2 regions of the Mesorhizobium sp. M7A.F.Ca.US.010.02.1.1 genome follow, and region 1 is predicted to be linked to the other one. Evidence: riboswitches for the same ligand, from Rfam matches in the RefSeq annotation. Region 1 holds a riboswitch; the other holds the start of a gene.
The links. Region 1 has a riboswitch for cobalamin ahead of EOA19_RS22195 (ABC transporter ATP-binding protein). Riboswitches for the same ligand answer to the same signal wherever they lie in the genome.
Positions count from the first base shown of each region.

Region 1 (7,794 bases):
CTTCGGCGCGGTCTGGGCTTTTCTGGAGCCGCTTGGCGCGCAATACGGCATCGATGGCCGCACCGTTGGCCTGATCGTCTCGGCCAGCCTCGCGGTGCAGGTCCTGGGGGCGATGACGGCGACCGCGTTCGAGGCGCGCATCGATTATCGCCTTGCCATCGCGGCGATCGGCGTCGTCGCGCTTGTCAGTTCCCTGGTTCTTGCCAGTAGCCCCGGCCTGACGACGTTCTGGGTCGCTGCCCTGGCCATGGGCTTTATCCTGCTGTTCATCGTGCCCTACCAGATCCGTCTGGCGATCACCGCCGACGAGACGCGCACCACCGTGCTGCTGGTGCCGGCAGCCCAGCTTTTCGGCCTGGCGATCGGGCCGATCGCGGCGTCGCTGCTCATCGATGGCAAGGATTTCCGGCCGGTGCCGGAATTCGCCGCCGCCAGCGCGGTGGCCAGCGTGGCGCTGCTCGGTCTGTTCGTCCTTGTGTCGCGTCGCCGTCGTGCGGTTGCCTGAGCGGGGAGGTGGCATGTCAAACATTTGGAGCAACTGGTCGGGCTTTGTAAGCGCCGAGCCCAAGCTGATCGCCAGCCCCGGCGATGCCGGTGAGCTCGGTGATCTCGTCCGGACCGCGCCTGGCCCGGTGCGCGTCGCCGGCGCCGGTCATTCCTTCACGCCGCTGGTGAAATCGCGGGGCACGATCCTGTCCCTGGAGAGACTGGAAGGGCTGGTCTCGCACGATGCGCAAAAACATCAGGCGCGGGTGCGGGCAGGAACCCGGCTCGGCGCGCTGATGGGCATCCTGCAAGGTATTGGCCAGGGCCTGCCCAACATGGGCGATATCGACCGCCAGGCGATCGGCGGCGCGCTGGGCACCGCCACGCACGGCTCGGGACCGACGCTCGGCGCCTATCACACGCAGCTGGAGACGGTGCAGATCGTCGACGGGCTTGGCAAGGTCCGCGACTTCAAGCAGGCAGGGGATCAGGACATGATCCATGCCATCGGTGTCGCGCTCGGCGCTTTCGGCGTGCTCACCGAAGTGACGCTGAACAACATCGCGACCTACCGGTTGCGCCGCCGCAAATGGGTGCTGCCGATCACCGAGATGCTGCGCGATTTCGAGGCAATGATGGCCGCGCATCGCTCGGCCGAATTCTACTACATTCCGTTTTCCGGCTATGCGCAGTTCATCGCCAGCGATTTCAGCGACGCCGCACTCACCGCACGGCCGCCGGAAGAGGACGAGTCGGGTTTGAGGACACTGCGCAGGCTGCGCACCTCACTTGCCTGGCTGCCATCGCTGCGTGGCCGTCTGATCCTGGGCGCCATCGCCAAATTGCCGGCCGAGGACTACGTGCAGGACTGGCTCAACGTCTATGCCAGCGACCGGCAGACCAAGTTCAACGAGATGGAATATCATTTGCCGTTCGAGGAAGGGCCGAAGGCGCTGGCCGAGATCATCGAGCTGACCGAGAAGCGTTTTCCCGAGGTCTATTTCCCGATGGAGGTGCGCTCGGTCGCGCCGGACCAGTTCTGGCTTTCGCCATTCTACAACAGGCTGACCTGCTCCATCGCCATCCACCATGATGCAGCGAACGATCCGTTGCCGTTCATGCGGGCGGCAGAGCCGATCTTCCGCAGATATGGCGGCCGGCCGCATTGGGGCAAGATGCACAGCCTGAAAGCGGCGGATCTGAAAAAGCTCTACCCGCGCTGGGACGACGCCATGGCGGTGCGCCGCGACGTCGATCCGCAAAACCGCTTTGTCTCACCCTACATGGCCGGCCTGTTCGGCATCGAGCCCAGTCCTTTTGGCATCGAACGATGAGCGCCTATTTTTACGCCCTGTCGGACGCACTGAAGAGCGCCGGTATCTTCCAGCCCTGTCTGGTGCTCGATCTCGACCGACTGGACCGCAATATCGCCCTGGTGAAAGACAGGCTCGACCCCGGCCTTGCTGTGCGGTTGGTCGACAAATCGCTCGCCTGCCTGCCGCTGCTTGTGCATATCGGCAAGGCGCTCGGCAGTGAGCGCTTCATGACCTTTCACCCGCCGATCAGCGAGGCGGTGCTGAAGGCGTTCCCGGATGCCGATCTGCTGTATGGCAAGCCGATGCCGATCGGTGCGGCAAGGGCTGCGCTGGTGAAGGGTAATGTTGACTGGTCGCGTGTCTGCTGGCTGATCGACAGCGAGGAGAGACTGGCGGAATATGGCGCCCTCGCTGGCGAACTCGGCATCGGCCTGCGCATCGCTTTCGAGATCGATGTCGGGCTGCATCGCGGCGGGTTCGCCAATCCTGAGGCCTTGTCGAAGGCGTTGAGCGCGTTGCCGGCCCGGCTGCATTGCGAAGGCGTCATGGCCTACGAGGCGCATGCGCCGCTCATTCCCGGCCTTTTCGGCGGACCGGCAAAGGCATTGGCCAAGGCGTCGGCGCAGGCCTCGGCGTTCGTCGCCTGTCTCGGCGCCGACCAGCGCCGTATCCTGAACATCGGCGGCAGCAAGACCGCGCTGCTTCATCATGGCGGCATGGCCAACGAGGTCTCGATGGGCTCGGCCTTCGTGCTGCCCAGTGATTTCGATACGCCAGGCCTCGACGGCTTCCAGCCGGCGGCCTTCATCGCCACGCCGATCTTGAAAATGGTCGAGCCGATGCTGCCTGGCCCGCCGGCCGTCACCCGCCTGCTGCAGGCGCTCGGCCGCTTCCCGCGCAAGGGCTGCTATCTCTATGGCGGCAAGTGGATGGCCGAGCCCGTCTTCCCCGAAGGCATGAAGGCGAATGGGCTGCTCGGCCTGTCCTCCAACCAGCAATTCATGGGCTTGCCCGCCGACGCGACCGTAAAACCCGGCGACTACGCGTTTCTAAGGCCGACGCAGAGCGAAGCCGTGCTGCAGCAGTTCGGGTCGATCGCGGTGTTTTCCGGCGGCGGGATAGTCGATCGCTGGCCGGCGCTGCCGATGGCCTGACCGACTACGCCTTCACCGGTATCCAGATCTCCAGCCCGCCATTGCCGCTGCGTGGGTCGAACTCAGGGCCGTAGCGTTCGAATTCCGGCGCATCCGATATCTCGTGGCCGGAAGCCGGCAGCCATTTGTTCCAGATCGTATTGACCGTGCGGCGGATGGTCGAGATGTGTTCGCGGTGGGCAAAGACCGCATATTTCTGCGCCGGCACCCGCACCCGGCTGAATTCCCTCGGCAGGTCGGAAAAATCAGACACTTCGACGCCGGCGATGTAGTCGAAATTGCCGGCATCGTCGCCGTTGACGCAGACGCCATAGTCGACATCGCCGGTCTCGCCCGGAATGTTGCCGATATAGGGGCCGAAGCGCTGCCATTGCATCGGAATGGCGGCGCTGGTTTCGCAGCTGTAGCGTTCGCCGAGGCCGGCGATCAGGAACGGCCGGCTGGTCTCGAAACGCGGTGGTTCGAGATTGGTGAGGAAGGACTGGTCCATCAGGATCGGCTCCACGAGGTCGAGCTTGTCGAGTGTGCCTTGCGCGCGCACCAGTTCCGGCGTGGTGCCGAACTGATCGCGGAAGGCACGGGTGAACGCCTCATGCGAGTTGTAGCCGGCGTCGAGCGCGACGGAGAGAATGTCGGGCGCCCCGCCGGCCAGCTTGCGCGCCGCCTCGGTGAGCCGGCGTGAGCGCATGTAGCCCATCACCGAGCGGCCCGTGGCAGCGCCGAAAGCCCGCGTCACATGAAAACGCGACACGCCGCTGCTTTGCGCGATATCGTCAAGCGAGATCGCCTCCGGCAGATGACTTTCAACGAACCACAGCGCTTTCTCGGTCGGGTTCATTTTGCTCCTCGCATTGGCCAGATCATCCTGCCGTTTCCTGGCGCGGCCAGTTTGATCGAAATTGCGCATCCCGCGCAATCGAACCGATCCCGTCACAGTCGCACACCGATATGGCACAGCGGTCGAGCGCCCCTTGCCGCCGACGAGCCAAATTCGGCAGGCTTCGCTTGACAGCGCCAGGCGGCATCCTCTAAATGCGTAATGTTATTACATATCGAGAGCGTGAAATGCATGTTTCCCCTAGCCGGTCCACCACTCCGTCCGAGAAATCCATTGCGAAGCGATTGGGGGAAATCTACGCTGAAGCGGTGATGGTCCCCGAGTCGAAAGGCGAGGGGTGAAAAGGGAACACGGTGAGATCCCCAGGGGTCGAGGCCGTGGCTGCCCCCGCAACTGTAAGCGGCGAGCAAAATCCGTGAATGCCACTGGCCGGCAAGGCTGGGAAGGCAGGATGGCGCAACGACCCGCGAGCCAGGAGACCTGCCATCACTGAGTTGACCGGACGGGGTGTGCCGGGAGGAAACGCGAATCCCGGTCTTGTCGGCCGCTTCGCCAGCTTCCTTCCGTCGCCAGTTTTGGAAAGTGACGGAAAGTTGGACGGCTCTATCGATCATCGCATCATCGTGTGCACGCTTTGCCATCCCGGCAATCTGGCGGGCAGCCGATGACCGTAGCGCTTCTCGAAGCACATGACCTCTGCGCCATGGCCAATGGGCGGGATCTGGTCCAGGCGGTCAGCTTCTCGGTGGCCGCTGGCGATCGCCTAGCCATCATCGGTCCCAACGGCGCGGGCAAGACGACGCTGCTGCGCATGCTGTCGGGCATGCTGCGGCCGAGCTCCGGCGAGGTGAACCTCGGCGGGCGCCGGCTGGGCGGGATTTCCGCCGCCGAGCGGGCGCTGCATATCGCCGTTGTCGGCCAGACCGACCAGCCCGATCCGCGGCTGGCGGTGATCGACTATATCGAGCTGGGCCGGGTCCCGCACGCTCGGCTACGGCGCAGGAGCGAGGAGCGTGACATTGTCGTCGATGCGCTGCGCCGGACCGGCCTGCTGCCGCTGCTTGGCCGCACCATCGGCTCGCTGTCGGGCGGCGAGCGCCAGCGCGCCCAACTGGCCCGCGCCATCGCCCAGCAGCCAAAGATCCTGTTCCTCGACGAGCCGACCAACCATCTCGACCCGCGCGCCCGCGGCGAACTGCTCGACCTCGTGGCAGGTTTCGAGATGACGGTGATCGCGGTGCTGCACGATCTGGCGCTGGTGGCACCGTTCGCCACCAGGGTGGCGGTGATGAACCATGCCCGTCTGCAAGCGCTCGCCGCACCGCGCGAAGCGCTGACCCAAAAGCTGATTCGCGAAATTTTCGGCATCGATGTGCTGCGTCTGCGCCATCCGACCGAAGACCGCGAACTGACGGTGTTCGATGTTCCGAACCGTGCCGCGCCGCCATCCTGATTGAAGCCGTCCCATATCGATCATCCCGTCCACAGGAGCAAACCCTTGAAACGCCTTGCTTTTTCGCTTGCCTTCTCGCTGCTGGCCTCGACAGCCCTGGCCTTCCCGGTAACTGTCGACAGCTGCGGCAAGCCGCTGACCTTCGATGCGCCACCGAAGCGCGCCGTCATCCAGGATCTCAACATGGCCGAGATGGCTTTCGCGCTGAAACTGCAGCCGTCGATCGTCGGCCTGACCGGCATCACAGGATGGTACAAGGTGGGTCCCGAATTCGAGGCCGAGCAGGGTTCGATCCCGGAACTGGCGCCGAAATATCCGACGCTCGAAAACCTCGTCGCGGTCGAGCCCGATTTTTTCTTCGCCGGCTGGTATTATGGCATGAAGCCGGGTGGTGAAGTGACGCCCGACACGCTTGCTCCGCACGGCATCAAGACGCTGGTGCTGACGGAAAGCTGCGTCCATCTCGACAAGAGCCGCCCCGCCGCCTCGATGGACCTACTCTATGGCGACGTCGAGAAACTGGGCAAGATCTTCGGCAAGGAGGCCGAAGCTGAGAAGCTTGTCTCCGGCTGGAAGACGCGGCTCGCCGACATCACCGCCAAGGTCGGCGACGCCAAGGGAACGCGGGTCTTCCTCTATGATTCCGGCGAGGACAAGCCGTTCACCGCAGGCAAATTCGCCATCCCCAGCGCCATGATATCAGCCGCTGGCGGCGACAACATTATGGCCGACATGGACACCAGTTGGGGCAATACGGACTGGGAAACGGTGGCGTCGCGCAATCCGCAATTCCTCATCCTGCTCGATTACCAGGATGGCGGTGGCTACAGGAAACTGCTCGATTTCCTGAAGGCGCATCCGGCGATGAAGGAGACGGACGCGGTCAAGAACGAGCGCTTCGTCGCCCTGCGCTATGCCGAACTGACGCCGGGCCCGGCCAACATCGAAGCGATCGACAAGATCGCCAAGGCCATGCATCCGGAAGCGTTTTGATGCCTGTGGCCCAAAAGTGCGCAGCGGTCTTGGGGCAACGACATGCATGAACAAAAGATCCTGGAAGTGCGTCGCACGCGTCCTGACAGACACGACGCATTTCCAGGCTTGCGCCATACGGCATTTGCACTGGCCATGCTGGCGGGGGCGGCGGCGATCGCCGCTCTCGCTCTGCTGTCGATCGCCTACGGCTCGACGCTGATCCCGCTGACCGATGTTGTTGCCGCGCTTGGCCGCGCAGTCGGCTTCAGCGGGCACGACGTGGCCGGGCCGGTCGGCAAGATCGTCGTCGACCTGCGGCTGCCGCGCACGATCCTGGCCATCTGCGTCGGGGCCGGTCTCGGCGTCGTCGGTGCGCTGCTGCAGACGGTGACCCGCAACGACCTTGCCGACCCGTTCCTGTTCGGCCTGTCGTCGGGCGCCGCCGCGGGTGCGGTTTCCGTCATCACCGTCTTCGGCGACAGTTTCGGCATCTGGACATTGCCGGTCGCGGCCTTCACCGGCGGCATATTGGCTGCCGGCGTCGTGCTGCTGCTGGTTGCGCGGGTGAGGGGGCAAGGCCCGGAGCGGCTGATCCTTGCCGGCCTTGCCGTGTCCTTCATGTTCACCGCCTTGACCAACTATCTTGTCTTTGCCGGCGATCAGCGCGCCGCCCACTCCGTGCTGTTCTGGACCATGGGCGGCCTTGGCCTGGCGCGCTGGGATAATATCTGGCTGGGCGCGCTGGGAGCAGGCACCATTCTGGCTTACGCGCTGTGGAACCACCGCCGGCTCGATGCTTTCCTGGCCGGCGAAAACGCCGCCGAAAGCCTGGGCGTGCCGGTGGCGCGGATGCGAAGGATGACCTTTCTCGTCGCCGCCTTCTCGACGGCGATCCTGGTCTCGGTCGCCGGCGTCATCGGCTTCGTCGGGCTGATGATCCCGCATCTGTCGCGGCCGCTGGCGGGCCCCTTGCACCTGCGCCTGGTTGCCAGCTGCGCCGTCTTCGGCGCCGTGCTGTTGCTGGCCAGCGATCTTCTGGCCCGAACGCTGCTGCCGCCGCAGGAACTGCCGATCGGCATCATCACCAGCTCGGTCGGCGCGTTCTTCGTCGTCACCATGCTGATCCGCAACCGGCTTTGAGTGCGGCCTGGGTCAGGGCCGCGATTACTCTCCCGAAATGCCCAGTTGCACCCGTTGCTTTGGGCGCTTCGACTGGAACAGGGCAAGCAAAAAAACGCCGGCCTGAACGACGACGATCGTCGGGCCGGTGGCTGCGTCGATGTGATAGCTGAGGATCGTTCCCACGACGCTCGACCCGATGGCGGCCGCGGCAGCAATGGCGAGCATGCGCTCAAAGCTCTTCGTCAAAAGAAAGCCGATCGCTCCCGGCGCGATCAGCATGGCGATGACAAGGATGATCCCGACAGCCTTCAGCGAGGCCACGATGGTCAACGCGAGCAGCGTCAGCAGCCCGAAATGCAGCAGGTTGACGGGCAGGCCGATCGCGCGCGCATGGGCCGGATCGAAACAATAAAGCAGCAGATCCTTGCGTTTTGCCAGAACGATGAGGAT
Region 1 covers NZ_RZRV01000023.1:49,680-57,473, reverse strand. The annotation lists gene EOA19_RS22215 (MFS transporter) at 1-505, shown strand, start outside; gene EOA19_RS22210 (D-arabinono-1,4-lactone oxidase) at 519-1,820, shown strand; gene EOA19_RS22205 (DSD1 family PLP-dependent enzyme) at 1,817-2,956, shown strand; gene EOA19_RS22200 (AraC family transcriptional regulator) at 2,961-3,794, opposite strand; cobalamin riboswitch at 4,090-4,297, shown strand; gene EOA19_RS22195 (ABC transporter ATP-binding protein) at 4,459-5,247, shown strand; gene EOA19_RS22190 (ABC transporter substrate-binding protein) at 5,293-6,240, shown strand; gene EOA19_RS22185 (iron ABC transporter permease) at 6,376-7,362, shown strand; gene EOA19_RS22180 (metal ABC transporter permease) at 7,387-7,794, opposite strand, start outside.

Region 2 (7,794 bases), on a different contig from region 1:
CGAACCAGATGAAGTGAAGGTGCTGTCTGGCTTCATTTTCGACGAGGACGGCGAGACGATGATCACCACCGGCACGCCGGTGTCGATGCTGATCGAGAATGTCGACCAGCGTTCAAAGGATTATGGCGAGATCGCCCGCCAATACCGGCCGGGCCATGCCGACTACACTTATGACGTGAAATACGGCGTGCGCGATTATCGCGGCGGCGGCCGCTCCTCGGCCCGCGAGACGGCAGCCAGGGTGGCGGCCGGTGCCTTGGCGCGCAAGGTGGTTCCGGGCGTGGTGGTGCGCGGCGCGCTGGTGTCGATGGGCGAAAAATCCATCGACCGCGCCAACTGGAACTGGAATTTCATCGGCGATGCCGAAAATCCGTTCTTCACCCCCGATCCGGCGTCCGTTCCTGTCTTCACCAGATATCTCGACGGCATCCGCAAGGCGGGCTCCTCGGTCGGTGCGGTGATCGAAATCGTCGCCGACGGCGTTCCGCAAGGCCTCGGCGCGCCGATCTATGCCAAGCTCGATCAGGACATCGCCTCCGGCTTGATGTCGATCAACGCGGTCAAGGGCGTCGAGATCGGCAACGGCTTCGAGGCCGCCCGCATCACCGGTGAACAGAATGCCGACGAGATGCGCATCGGCAATGACGGCAAGCCGGTGTTCCTGTCCAACAATGCCGGCGGCATCCTTGGCGGCATCTCGACCGGCCAGGCGATCGTCGCCCGTTTCGCCGTCAAGCCGACCTCGTCGATCCTGACGCCGCGAAAGTCGATCGACAAGGACGGCAAGGACGTCGAGATCATGACCAAGGGCCGCCACGATCCATGCGTCGGCATCCGCGCCGTGCCGATCGGCGAAGCAATGGTTGCCTGTGCGATCGCCGACCACTATCTGCGGCATCGGGGACAGACGGGGAGGGGAATAGGGGAATAGGGGAATAGGGCAATATGTTGCGCTCTTAGTCCGGCCGGCCAAATCTTTTTGCTTTTCCCCTACTCCCGTACTGCCCTACTCCCTTATTCCCCTGCGAGCGAAGCGAGTACCCATGCCTTACGACCAGAAAAAAATCGTCGAAGCCCTGCGTGCTTTCGAACGCGGCGAGATCGTCGTCGTCATGGATGATGACGGGCGCGAGAACGAGGGCGACCTGATCGTCGCCGCCGTCCACTGCACGCCCGAAAAAATGGCGTTCATCGTTCGCCACACGTCCGGCATCGTCTGCACGCCGATGCCGCGCGAAGAAGCCAAGCGGCTTAACCTTGCGCCGATGGTCGCCGACAACGATTCCGCCCACACCACGGCTTTCACCGTCAGCGTCGATTTCAAGCATGGCACCACCACGGGCATCTCGGCCGAAGATCGCACTTTGACCGTTCGCAATCTTGCCAACGGCAATGTCGGTGGCTCGGATTTCGTCCGGCCCGGCCACATCTTCCCTTTGATTGCGCGCGAAGGCGGCGTGCTGATGCGCTCCGGCCATACCGAAGCCGCGGTCGACCTGTGCAAGCTCGCCGGCCTGCCGCCGGTCGGCGTCATTTCCGAGCTGGTCAATGATGACGGCACCGTCAAGCGCGGCCCTCAGGTGCAGGCTTTCGCCGAGGAGCATGGGCTGAAGCAGGTTTCGGTCGCCGACCTCATCGCCTACCGGCAGCGCAAGGAAACTCTGGTCGAACGCGTCGCGTGCTCGGAAATCGACACGCTCGGCGGCAAGGCACAGGTCTTCACTTACACGCTGCCGTGGGACTCCATGCATCACGTCGCGATAGTCTTCGGCGACATCCGCGACGGCGAGGAGGTCCCGGTGCGTCTGCATTCCGAGGATGTGGTGACCGATGTCTTCGGCACCAGCCACCGGCTCGACGCCATCATGAAGGCGATGGGTGAGCGCAGGCGCGGCGTCATCGTCTATCTCAGAGAAGGCTCCGTCGGCGTTGCGCATCAGGAACGCAAACGGCCGGCCAGCGGCGACCGCGAGGATCACGAAGAGGCTCGCCGCCGCGAAAACGAGTGGCGCGAGATCGGGCTCGGCGCGCAGATCCTCAAGGATCTCGGCATCTCCTCGATCAACCTGATCGCCTCGCGCGAACGCCACTATGTCGGCCTCGAAGGTTTTGGCATCCACATCGCCAAGACCGAGATCCTCTAGGCAGCTAGCGCCCGGCTCGAAACCGGGCGCTATCTGATTATTCCGCGGCAATCGCGGCCGCTTCACATACGTCCATCTCGCACTCAGTCGTGGCAAGGCTGCGTTGGCCAAGCAGCACCGTGGCCAGCGCGATCGTGCCTGAAGCCACCGACACCCAGAACCCGTTCGGTGCACCGAACGCATCCACCACCGCGCCGGCCGCGAACGAGCCCAGCGCCATGCCGATGCCGATGCCGGTCATGACCCAGGTGATGCCTTCGGTCAGCATCGCTTCCGGCACATGCCGCTCGATCAGGCCGAAGGCCGTGATGAAGGTCGGCGAGATCGCCACACCGCTGATGAACACGGTCAGCGCCAGCAGCGGCACGGTGTCGGCGGCGAGCGGCAACAGCGTGCCGAGCGCGACGAGGGCGACTGCGATGGCGAGCTGGCGTTGCAGCGGCGCCTTCAGGCTGAGCGCGCCGACGATGATGCCGAGCACGAACGATCCCAGCGCATAAACGCCGATGACAAGGCTGGCGGCGCCGGGTTGGCCAAGCTCCTTGGTGATCGCCACGGTGGTCACTTCCGTCGTCGCGAAGGTTGCGCCGACGAAGATCAGGGCAAGCGTGATGATCTGAACCGGCCGCAGGCGGATCGCCGAGCCGCTTGAGTTATGGTCGACCGGCCGCACCTGGGGCTCGGTCGAGCGTTGCAGGATGAAGGCCGCTGATCCGAATGCGAGAAATAATGTGCTCACCAGAACGCCGGCTTCCGGGAATAGGGCGGCACTCAGGCCGACCGATAACGATGCCCCGGCGATATAGACCAGTTCATCGGCCACGGACTCGAAGGCGAATGCGGTGTTCATCTGCGGTCGTCCTCGGAAAATCTCTGTCCAGCGCGCCCGCACCATCGCAGGTATGCTTGGCATGGCGGCGGCCAGGAGTGCCGACACGAACAGCGTCCACACCGGCCAGTCCTGGTTGGCCGCCGCTATGAGGACGGCGAAAGCCAGCACCGCGATGATAGTGGTGGGCACGACGATTCGTGTCTGGCCCAGGCGGTCCACCAGTCTCGATATTTGCGGCGCGACGAAGGCGTTGGCCAGCGCGTATGTCGCCGAGACGGCTCCAGCCAGCCAGTATTCGCCGCGCGCCTGCGACAGCATCGCCACGATGCCGATGGGCGCCATGGCGATCGGCAGGCGCGCTAGGAAGCCGGCGGCCGCAAAGCCCTTGGCGCCGGGGGCACGAAAGATTTCCGCATAGGGATTTTGCATCGGTTGGTTCCTCGACAAAGGACGATTGGACAATTACATACGGAGCGTATGATTATTAGATAGAGCATACGCCGCGTATGTCAATTAGCATACGAATCGTATGTGAATAGGTCCAGGACACATGCACAAACCCCGCAAGGAGATGATCGCCGAGACGCGCGCAAAGCTTATTGCGGCGGCCCGTCATGCCTTCGGCACAACAGGCTATGCGGAAGCCTCGATGGATGATTTCACCGCTTCGGCCGGGCTGACGCGCGGTGCGCTCTATCATCATTTCGGCGACAAGAAGGGGCTGTTGCAGGCGGTCATAGCCCAGATTGACGGCGAGATGGCGGCGCGCATCAATGAGGTCGCGTCGAGAGCGCCGACCCGTTGGCAACATTTCGTCGACGAATGCTCGACCTATATCGAGATGGCGCTGGAGCCGGAAATCCAGCGCATCATGTTCCGGGATGGCCCGGCCGTGCTGGGGGATCCAGCGCAATGGCCGAATTGCAGTGCGTGCATCGCTTCAATGACCGACCATCTGACCGCGCTGCAGGAGGAGGGGGTCGTTGTCTCCAGCCTCGACCCCGAGACGGCCTCGCGATTGATCAACGGAGCGAGCAGCCAGGCAGCGCAACGGATCGCCAATTCGAGCGACCCCGAAGCGACGTCGAAGAAGGTGGTGACGGCGTTCAAGCAACTGCTCGAAGGCCTGCTCAAGAAGCCGGACCCGCAGTCGAATTGAAGTTCCCACCGGAGCTTTCGTGCCCGGCAGCTGTTCCCGATAGGAATTTTTTCTTGACTCGGTGACCTCAGCTAAGGTATATATTCGTCCATGGTGCTGATTTGCGCCAGTGACCCGCCGCACAGGCGGGTTTTTCGTTTGATGCTCCGTCAGCCGCGCGCCGGCGAAAGGCTCCGAAAGAAAACCGTCAGCCCGAATTCGTTGCCCTTCGGCGTCAAGGGCCGGCAATTGACAATCGCCGGGTTGAGCCCATCCTCTTCCACCATCTCTGAGGCGGAGATTCGGGGCACATGTGGGATTTCGAGATCGGCCGGTCGGTGTCCATCATGATGCGGACCTGGCCGTTCATCGTCTTTCGCATGATCGTCTATTTCGGCATCACACTGGCCTACATCATGGCGACCGGCACCGGTGCCTCGGTCGGCTATGGCGTCGGCCATATCTCCACCGATCCCGACGGGCCCATGTCCTTTGCCCTGTGGGGCGGCGTGGTCGGGTTTGGCATCGTCTCGATCGCGGTCTACTGGATCCGCGAATACATCCTCTACATCGTCAAGGCCGGCCACATCGCCGTCATGGTTCATCTGATCGACGGCCGCGACATTCCCGGCGGTCAGGACCAGATCGCCTACGCCAGGGATATCGTGACCCAGCGTTTTGCCGAGGCCAACACCCTTTTCGTCGTCGACCAACTCGTCAAGGGTGCCATCCGCGCCATCACCAGCCTGCTCGGCGGTATCGCCGCCTTCCTGCCGATACCGGGCCTGAGCGGCCTGGTCTCCTTCATCAACACCGTGATCCGCCTGTCGCTGACCTATGTGGACGAGATCATCCTCGGCTACAACATCCGCATCAATTCAGCCTCGCCGTTCGAGACGGCGCGCCAAGGCGTCGTGCTGTATGCCCAGAACGGCAAGGTCATGGTCAAGAACGCCGTCTGGCTGGCGGTCATCATGTGGGGCGTGTCATTCATCATCTTTCTGATGATGCTGGCGCCTGCTGGCGCAATTCTGTTCCTGATGCCTGGTCAGCTCGCCGGCTGGGCTTTTGTGCTCGCCATCGTCTTCGCCTGGGCATTCAAGGCGGCGTTCATTGAACCCTTCGCCATCGCCTGCTTGATGCAGGTCTATTTCAAGACCATTGCGGGCCAGGTGCCGGATCCCGCCTGGGACGCCCGGCTGGCCGAGGCGTCGTCGAAGTTCAGAGAGCTCAAGGACAAGGCGCTGGCCTCCTTCGGCGGTTCGCGCTGGGGTACGGCCGGCGCCACACCCTGATCCGCTGGGCGGGTGATGTCTGGTGAGGCAGAAACGGTGTTGAGGCGCGCCACGGTGGATTTGAGCTGTGTCTCGCCTTGCCCGGAAAAGGTCTCGCTCATGATCAGCTCCGGCAGCGGCAGCCGCCGTCCCCAGCCATGCGTTTCAAGGTCCGGTTTGGGAGCGAACTCGGAAACACGGCCGACGCAGAGATAGGCGATCGGCGTTACGTGGTCCGGAATGGCCAACAGCCGCTTCAGCGCCTCAGCCTCGATGATGCTCACCCAGCCGACGCCAACGCCCTCGGCACGCGCGGCCAGCCAGAAATTCTGCACCGCGCAGACGGTGCTGTAGAGATCCATCTCCGGATTGTGCCAGCGTCCCAGCGGCGAACCCTTCGAGCGCTGCCGGTCGCAGGTGATGCAGATGTTGAGCGCGCTCTCGCAGATGCCTTCCAGCTTGAGCTTGCGGTACAGCGCCTGTTTTTCCGCCTCGATCGCCGGCAGTTCCTGTTCTCGCGCGGCCAGGAACAGGTCGCGCACCTCCGCCCGTCGTTTGACATCGCGAATGACAATGAAATTCCATGGCTGCATGAAGCCGACCGATGGCGCGTGATGGGCGGCAAGCAGCAGCCGTGCCAGCACGTCGTCATCGATCGCGGTGGGCAGGAAATGGCTGCGCACGTCACGCCGCGTGAACATGGCGCGGTAGACCGCATCGCGCGCATTCTGGTCAAATCCATCGTCAATGGCAGCGGTCATGTGTTCCGGCATCGCTTGTCCCCTTGCGATTGCAGATTCAAAACTGACAGAGCGTACTTTGTGCGTCCAAGTAGACGCACGTCGCTCTGATGCCATCCGCCTGACCACGCGGATGACAATGCCTGCCAGGCCGGTCTTCTGGCTCGGGATCAACCCGCGTCCGGTGCCTTCCCGTCATCGACAGTGGCATTTACCGGCGCGGTCCCCCTCACAGCGTTGGGCACGCCACGGAATTCAACCGTGTTCCCGATTCTCCCGCTTGCGGCGGGCACCAGGCAGTACCAGGGACCTTACGCCGAAGCGCCCGCGGGGCCAATGCCTGCGGCGACGCGAATGGACGCAGTCGCGATTTTCCCCAGTCATCGGCCGCCCGTGCATGGCCTTTGTCGATCCGGGTCACTAGATTAGGACGATGACCACCCGTCTCTACACCCATCCGATCTTCCTCGAGCATCTCACGCCGCCCGGACATCCCGAGCGGCCCGACCGCTTACGCGCCATCGAGCGCGTGCTCGACGACGAAGCCTTTGCCGGGCTCGATCGTATTCAGGCGCCGGAAGGCGACGAGGCCACCATCCTCTACGCGCATCCCGCCGATTTCGTCGCCCGCGTGCGCGCCGCCATCCCCGACGAGGGGATTGCCCGCATCGATGCCGACACCACTGCCAGCCCGAAGAGCTGGCAAGCGGCGATCACCGCGATCGGCGCCGCCAACGCCGCCGTCGATGATGTCTTTTCGGGCCGCGCCGACAACGTCTTCGTCGCCGCCCGGCCGCCCGGCCATCATGCCGAAAAGACCACGGCGATGGGCTTTTGCCTGTTCAACACGGCGGCGATCGCGGCGCGTTATGCGCAGAAGAAACACGGTGTCGAGCGCGTTGCCGTCGTCGACTGGGACGTGCATCACGGCAATGGCACGCAGGATATTTTCTGGGACGATCCGTCGGTGCTCTATTGCTCGACACACCAGATGCCGCTTTATCCCGGCACCGGAGCGAAGACCGAAACGGGCGCCGGCAACATCGTCAACGCACCGCTGGCGCCGCAGACCGGCAGCGAAGTGTTTCGCGATGCCTTCCTGTCGCGCGTCCTGCCCGCGCTCGACAATTTCGCGCCCGACCTGATCATCATTTCGGCGGGGTTCGACGCGCACCACCGCGATCCGCTGGCCGAGATCAATCTGACCGAGGATGATTTCGACTGGGCGACCGGCCAGCTGATGCAGCGCGCGGCACGCCACAGCGGCAACCGGCTCGTCAGCCTGCTCGAGGGCGGCTACGATCTGCAGGGATTGGCATTTTCGGTCGCCGCCCATGTCGGGCGACTGATGAAAGGATGAATGATGGCCGATGAGACCAACGAAGACGTCAAGGCGATGAGCTTCGAGCAGGCACTCGATGCGCTGGAGAAGATCGTCGATGATCTGGAGCGTGGCGACGTGCCGCTCGACCAGTCGATCAAGATCTATGAGCGTGGTGAGGCGCTGAAGGCGCATTGCGACCGGCTGCTGAAGGCCGCCGAGGACAAGGTCGAGAAGATCAGGCTGTCGCGCGACGGCAAGCCGGTTGGAACGGAGCCACTCGACGCGGATTGAGGCTCGGTCCGAACGATGGCCTCGCCTCACCGGTTTTTGGACATGATCATG
Region 2 covers NZ_RZRV01000001.1:326,705-334,498, forward strand. The annotation lists gene aroC (chorismate synthase) at 1-931, shown strand, start outside; gene ribB (3,4-dihydroxy-2-butanone-4-phosphate synthase) at 1,044-2,144, shown strand; gene EOA19_RS01575 (MFS transporter) at 2,182-3,405, opposite strand; gene EOA19_RS01580 (TetR/AcrR family transcriptional regulator) at 3,527-4,135, shown strand; gene EOA19_RS01585 (hypothetical protein) at 4,426-5,409, shown strand; partial or broken gene bluB (5,6-dimethylbenzimidazole synthase) at 5,532-6,245, opposite strand; cobalamin riboswitch at 6,260-6,440, opposite strand; gene EOA19_RS01595 (histone deacetylase family protein) at 6,562-7,488, shown strand; gene EOA19_RS01600 (exodeoxyribonuclease VII small subunit) at 7,492-7,743, shown strand.
Region 2: it holds a riboswitch for cobalamin, as region 1 does, so the genes downstream of both, bluB (5,6-dimethylbenzimidazole synthase) here and EOA19_RS22195 (ABC transporter ATP-binding protein) in region 1, are expected to answer to the same signal.